2 regions of the Streptosporangium sp. NPDC002524 genome follow, and region 2 is predicted to be linked to the other one. Evidence: riboswitches for the same ligand, from Rfam matches in the RefSeq annotation. Region 2 holds a riboswitch; the other holds the start of a gene.
The links. Region 2 has a riboswitch for glycine ahead of gcvT (glycine cleavage system aminomethyltransferase GcvT). Riboswitches for the same ligand answer to the same signal wherever they lie in the genome.
Positions count from the first base shown of each region.

Region 1: linked by a shared signal. The riboswitch ahead of gcvP (aminomethyl-transferring glycine dehydrogenase) and the one ahead of gcvT (glycine cleavage system aminomethyltransferase GcvT) in region 2 are both predicted to bind glycine.

Region 1 covers NZ_JBEOWK010000046.1:30,398-33,795, forward strand. Annotated here, with positions in the region: gene ABT053_RS41760 (bifunctional nuclease family protein) at 50-520, shown strand; gene ABT053_RS41765 (MerR family transcriptional regulator) at 665-1,288, shown strand; glycine riboswitch at 1,304-1,396, shown strand; gene gcvP (aminomethyl-transferring glycine dehydrogenase) at 1,579-3,398, shown strand, end outside.
Region 2 covers NZ_JBEOWK010000020.1:115,830-119,227, forward strand. Annotated here, with positions in the region: gene ABT053_RS30625 (L-serine ammonia-lyase) at 1-560, opposite strand, end outside; gene gcvH (glycine cleavage system protein GcvH) at 633-1,022, opposite strand; gene gcvT (glycine cleavage system aminomethyltransferase GcvT) at 1,019-2,110, opposite strand; glycine riboswitch at 2,144-2,238, opposite strand; glycine riboswitch at 2,239-2,337, opposite strand; gene ABT053_RS30640 (gamma-glutamyl-gamma-aminobutyrate hydrolase family protein) at 2,442-3,269, opposite strand.

The sequences.
Region 1 (3,398 bases), on a different contig from region 2:
GTGTTACGTTGAACAAACCGGTCGGAATCCAGCGAAGACGGAGCAGCCCGTGTTGCAGATGGAGGTCGTGGGCGTTCGAGTTGAGATGCCCTCCAACCAGCCGATCGTCTTGCTGAAAGAGACACATGGGGAGCGTTACCTACCTATCTGGATCGGCATGACGGAGGCCACGGCGATCGCCATGGCCCAGGCCGAGGAACCACCACCCCGGCCCCTCACCCATGATCTGTTCCGCGACGTGCTCGAAGGCCTCGGGGTCCGGCTGAGCACGGTCAACATCGTCGCCCTGCGCGACGGCATCTTCTTCGCGGATCTCGTGTTCTCCAACGGGGTCGAGGTGAGCGCGCGTCCCTCGGACTCGATCGCCTTGGCACTGCGCACCGGCGCCCGTATCTTCGCGAGTGAGGACGTGGTCCGGGAGGCCGGGGTGATCATCCCCGACGACCAGGAGGACGAGGTGGAGAAGTTCAGGGAGTTCCTTGACACGATCACGCCCGAGGACTTCGGCCGCGCGGGGTAGGAATTTCGGTGCATTTACGCTTCACGACGCGCCGGGTGGGGTCGTTGACTGGACTTGGCCCCAGTCCTACGGTGCAAGTGAAACCCGCGGTCGTGCGTAAACCCCCAGATCAGGCCGTGGGATGAGAGAAAGCCGGAGGTCCGCGTGGCGGTCAGCAGCGGCGAGGGTAGAAACGCCGATCAGGATGACCCGGAACGGCGCCAGTCGGCACGTCAGCGCGCGGGTGAAGAGGGTCTGCTGTTCGACGGGCAACCGGTGAAGGTGCCCGCCGACATCGGCTACCGCGGCCCCACGGCCTGTTCCGCGGCCGGCATCACCTACCGGCAGCTCGACTACTGGGCGCGCACCGGCCTGGTCGAGCCCACCGTGCGAGCCGCCCACGGCTCCGGCTCCCAGCGGCTCTACGGCTTTCGCGACATCCTGGTCCTCAAGGTCGTCAAGCGGCTCCTCGACACCGGCGTCTCCCTCCAGCAGATCCGCATCGCCGTGCAGCACCTGCGAGACAGGGGCGTCAACGACCTGGCCGGGATCACCCTGATGAGCGACGGGGTGAGCGTCTACGAGTGCACCTCGCCCGACGAGGTCATCGACCTGCTCCAGGGTGGTCAGGGCGTCTTCGGCATAGCTCTGGGACGGGTGTGGCAGGAGGTGGAGGGCTCCCTCGCGGATCTGCCCGGCGAACGTGCGGAGTCGGGCGACGGCCCTTTAGGAGGAGATCATCAGGCCGATGAGCTGGCCCGCCGTCGCAGAGCACGACGAACCGGGTAAACTCGGACTTGCCACTGACCCTGTGCGGGAGAGACCCCGACCGCGATCGGGGCGCCGAAGGAGCAACCTCCCCGGAATCTCTCAGGCACCCGGTACCGCACGGACGAGGCAACTCTGGAAAGCAGGCGCGCTCGCCAGGCGCGACTCACCGACGGTGCAAGCCGCCCCATAAGGGGCAGGTGAAGCTCTCAGGTCACGACCCGGCACGACGGTCGTGATGACAGAGGGGGAGACCAGGCATACGCCCGCGCCCAGCGCCGGTCTCCACCCCGTCCCGGGAGGCTTCACCAATGACCGACCTGTCATCGCTCAGCGAACTCGGCTCCCCTCCGTTCGCCACCCGCCACATAGGGCCGGACGACGCCGGCCAGACCCGCATGCTGGAGGCGGTCGGATTCGCCTCCGTCGCCGACCTGGTCGCGGTGGCCGTGCCCGAGGCGATCCGCTCCTCCGAGCGGCTGAGCCTGCCCCCGGCGGCCGGGGAGTCCGAGACCCTCGCCGAGCTGCGGGTCCTCGCCGGGCGCAACACCGTGCTCACCTCGATGATCGGCCTGGGCTACCACGACACGGTCACCCCGGGCGTCATCCGCCGCAACCTCCTGGAGAACCCGGGCTGGTACACCGCGTACACGCCCTACCAGCCGGAGATCTCCCAGGGCCGCCTGGAAGCCCTGATCAACTTCCAGACCGTCGTCGCCGACCTGACCGCCCTCGACGTGGCCGGGGCCTCCCTGCTGGACGAGGCCACCGCCGCCGCCGAGGCGATGACCCTGGCCCGCCGCGCGGGCCGCGGGCCCTCGAAGGTGTTCGTGGTGGACGCCGACGCGCTGCCGCAGACCAAGGCGGTGCTGCGCACCCGCGCCGAGCCGCTCGGCATCGAGCTGGTCGAGAGCGACTTCACCGAGGAGCTTCCCGAGTGCTTCGGGGTGCTCGTGCAGTATCCCGGCGCCAGCGGCAGGGTCCGCGACTTCCGCGCCATCGCCGACGCCGCCCACGCGCGCGGCGCCCAGGTGGTCGCCGCCGCCGACCTGCTCGCCCTCACCCTCCTGGCCGCGCCCGGCGAGCTCGGCGCCGACATCGCGGTCGGCTCCTCGCAGCGCTTCGGCGTCCCCCTCGGCTTCGGCGGCCCGCACGCCGCCTACATGGCCGTCCGCGACGGCCTCCAGCGCCAGCTGCCGGGCCGCCTGGTGGGCGTCTCCCAGGACGCAGACAAGCGCCCCGCGTACCGGCTCGCGCTCCAGACCCGCGAGCAGCACATCCGCCGCGAGAAGGCCACCAGCAACATCTGCACCGCGCAGGTGCTGCTCGCCGTGATCGCCGGCATGTACGCCGTCTACCACGGCCCCGAGGGCCTGCGCAGGATCGGCCGGCGCACCCACCGGTACGCCGTCGTGCTCGCCGAGGGCCTGCGCCAGGGCGGCGTCGAGATCGTGCACGACACCTTCTTCGACACCGTGCTCGCCAGGGTGCCCGGCCGGGCCGCGAAGGTCGTCGCCGCGGCCCGCGACAACGGGGTGAACCTGCGCCTGGTAGACGCCGACCACGTGGGCGTCACCTGCGACGAGAAGACCGAGCTCCTGCATCTGGAGCAGGTCCTGGCCGCCTTCGAGGTCAGCGGAACCGTGCTCGCCGACCTCGACGCCGCCGCGCACGACGCGCTGCCCGCCGCGCTGGCGCGGGTCAGCGACTATCTGACCCACCCGGTCTTCAACAGCCACCGCTCCGAGACGGCGATGCTGCGCTACCTGCGCAGGCTGCAGGACAAGGACATCGCGCTCGACCGGTCGATGATCCCGCTGGGCTCCTGCACCATGAAGCTCAACGCGACCACCGAGATGGAGCCGATCACCTGGCCGGAGTTCGCCGGGCTGCACCCCTACGCGCCCGAGGACCAGGCCGCGGGTTACGTCGAGCTGATCGGGGAGCTGGAGCGCTGGCTGGCCGAGGTGACCGGCTACGACGCCGTGTCGCTCCAGCCGAACGCCGGCTCCCAGGGCGAGTTCGCCGGGCTCCTGGCGATCCGCGCCTACCACACCGCCCGGGGCGAGTCGGGCCGCGACGTCTGCCTGATCCCCTCGTCCGCGCACGGCACCAACGCCGCGAGCGCCGT
Region 2 (3,398 bases):
TCCGCGCACTGGGCGAGCAATTCCGCGGCCGTGGTGAAGGGGTACGGCAGGACGGTGTCGTCGGGCTTGATCCGGTCGGCGCCGGTGGCGTTCTCGTCGACGACGAAGCCGCCGCCCACCGAGTAGTAGACCTTCTCGCGGACCGTCTCGCCGGACTCGGACAGCGCGGTGAAGCGCATGCCGTTGGGGTGGCCGGGGAGCGAGATCTTGCGTTCGAAGACGAGGTCCTCGCCGATGACGAAGGGGATCTCACGGGAGCCGTACAGGGAGAGGGTGCCGGACTCGCGCATGGCGGCGAGGCGCTCGTCGACCGTGTCGACGTCGACCAGCTCGGGCTTCTCGCCCGACAGGCCGAGCAGCACGGCCTTGTCGCTGCCGTGGCCCTTGCCGGTCAGGCCCAGCGAGCCGTACAGGATGGCGCTCACCCGGGCGGTCTTCTCCAGGAGCCCGTCCCGGTCGAGGCCGCGGGCGAACTTGTGGGCGGCGGCCATCGGGCCGCCGGTGTGCGAGCTGGACGGGCCGATTCCGATCTTGAAGAGATCGAAGACGCTGATCGTCATCTGAATCCTTCCAGCGTGGACGGCCACGCGCGCCCGGGGACGCGCGTGGCCGTGACGCGAGGGGGGAGAGGCTTAGGACTCACCCGAGGTGAGCGCGGCGTACTCCTCCGGCGACAGCAGGTCGTCGGCGGAGCCCTCGAGGCGTACGCGGAACAGCCAGCCGTCGCCGTAGGAGTCGCTGTTGACCAGCGAGGGGTCGTCCACGACGGCCTGGTTGACCTCGACGACCTCGCCGGAGACCGGCGCGAAGATGTCGCTCACCGACTTGGTCGACTCGACCTCGCCGACGGCGTCACCGGAGGCGACGGCCGAGCCGACCTCGGGGACCTGCACGTAGACCACGTCGCCCAGCGCCTCGGCGGCGTAGGCGGTGATGCCGACGGTGAGGGTCAGGCCGTCATCGATGCCGGAGATCCACTCGTGTTCCTTGGTGTAGTGCAGTTCCTCGGGAATGCTGCTCATTTTTTCCTCCTGTAGAAGGGCAGTGCGACGACCTCGACCGGCTCGTGGCTGCCCCTGATGTCGACGGCCAGTCCTGACGACAGGCCGTTGTCCACGTAGGCCATCGCGATGGGCCTGCCCAGTGACTGGGAGGGCGCCCCGCTGGTGACCTCGCCGACGACCGTGCCGTCTCCGGCGACCACCACCGGGTACCCGTGCCGGGGCACCCTGCGGCCGGTCGCGACCAGGCCGACCAGGCGGCGCGACGGCGGGACGTCCTTGCGTGCTTCGAGGGCGGCCCGGCCGACGAAGTCGCCCGGCTTGTCAAACCTCACCACACGGCCCAGCCCGGCGTCGAACGGGGTGAGCGAGGCCGACAGCTCGTTGCCGTACAGCGGCATCCCGGCCTCCAGCCGGAGGGTGTCGCGGGCGGACAGGCCCGCGGGGATGAGGCCGTGCGGCGCGCCCGCCTCGGTGAGGGCGGCCCAGACCGGCTCCGCGTCCCCGGCCGCGACGAACAGCTCGAAGCCGTCCTCGCCGGTGTAGCCGGTACGGGCGATGAGGGCCTCGCGGCCCGCGACGACGGCGGGCAGGCCGGCGTAGTACCTGAGCCCGTCGAGGTCGGCGTCGGTGAGCGTGCCCAGGATCTCCGCGGAGCGCGGGCCCTGGATCGCGACCAGCGCGTACCGCTCGGAGCGGTCGTCCACCACGGCGTCGAAGCCCTTGGCGCGGCCGGTCAGCTCGGCGGCCACCCGCGGGTAGTTGGAGGCGTTGGCGACGACCATGAACTCGGCGGGGGCGAGCCGGTAGACGATCAGGTCGTCCAGCACGCCGCCCTCGGCGTCGACGATCATCGTGTAGCGGGCGCGGCCGGGCTCCAGCGCGGAGAGGTGGCCGACCAGGGAGTGGTCGAGGGCCTCGGCGGCCTGCGGCCCGGTCACGAAGATCTCACCCATGTGGGAGAGGTCGAACAGGCCGGCCGCCTGGCGGACCGCGTTGTGCTCGGCCGACTCGCTGCCGTAGCGGAGCGGCATCAGCCAGCCCGCGAAGTCGGTCAGCGTCGCGCCGAGGGACTCGTGCACGCCGCGCAGCGGCGTAGGTCGGGACATGTGCGCACCTCAGACAGGGGACAGATGAGAGCATCCTCCCCCTCTGTCGTGGGTGCCTGAGAGTTTCATCCGGGTTTTACCGGATTTTCACCTTCGGCGAGGTCGTGGGACCTGCTTTCCAGAGGGCACCTACCCGCACGGTCCTTTGCCTTGAGAGGTTCGCGGGGAGGGCTTGCTCCTTCAGGGGTCCTGGCCTGGGTGTCAGGACGCTCTCCCGCACGGGATTCATCGGTGTCAGCGGCCAGCCTAACCGCCCGCACCGGCCGAGCGAAATCCCCTCGCCGCCCCGGATCCGCCCCGATCCACCCTGCTCCGCCCTCATCCGCGCCGGTCAGGGGGTGGCGTGCCGGACGAGCGCCTCGAACAGGGCCGACTCGTCGTCGGTCTCGGGATGCCACTGGACGGCGACGGCGAAGGGGTGGTCGTCCACCTCCACGGCCTCGATCGTGCCGTCCTCGGCGTGGGCGGTCACCGTGAGGCCCGGGGCTGGCCGGTCGAGGGCCTGGTGGTGGTAGTGGGCCACGTCCACGGTCTCGGCCCCGAAGATCTTCGAGGTCCGGCTGCCGGGGGCGAGCCACACCGGCATCCTGCCGTAGTGGCCGGGGGCCGGGGCGTGCCCCGGGTGGCCGACCACGTCGGGCAGGTGCTGGTGGAGGGTGCCGCCCAGCGAGACGTTCAGGACCTGCATGCCCCGGCAGACCCCCAGGAAGGGCAGGCCGCGCTCCAGCGCCGCCCGGACCAGCCCCAGCTCCGCGTCGTCGCGGAACGGCCGGACGTAGCCGGTCCGCTCGTGCGGCTCCTGCCCGTACCGCTCGGGGCCGACGTCCCCGCCACCGGCCAGGATCAGCCCGTCCAGGCGCTCCGCCAGCGTCGCGGGGTCGCCCGCCGGGGGCAGGATCACCGGCTGCCCGCCCGCGCGGGCCACGTGGTCGACGTAGTCGTACGGCAGGAGCGCGGTCGTGGTCTCCCAGACGGTGAAGCGCGCGGGCTCGACGTAACAGGTGATGCCGATGACGGGACGGGACATGGTCTCCTGTTTCGCCGTGCTTCCACCGAGGTCCTGGCGCCGTGTGCCCATCGTGCCCATCGTGCCCGTGGTGCCCATCGTGCCCGTGGTGCCCCTCGTGCCCGTGGTGCCGATCCCGGTGCCTTCCCGCACGTTACCGGCCGGGGCGGGACGGCGTGCCGCCGGGGACCCGCCGTGAGCGGGGGTCGCGGGCGGCGGCGGGGCGCGCGGCGAGAGTTAAGTGGTTAAGCGGACCGGCCGCCGGGGAGACGGCTCGGGAGT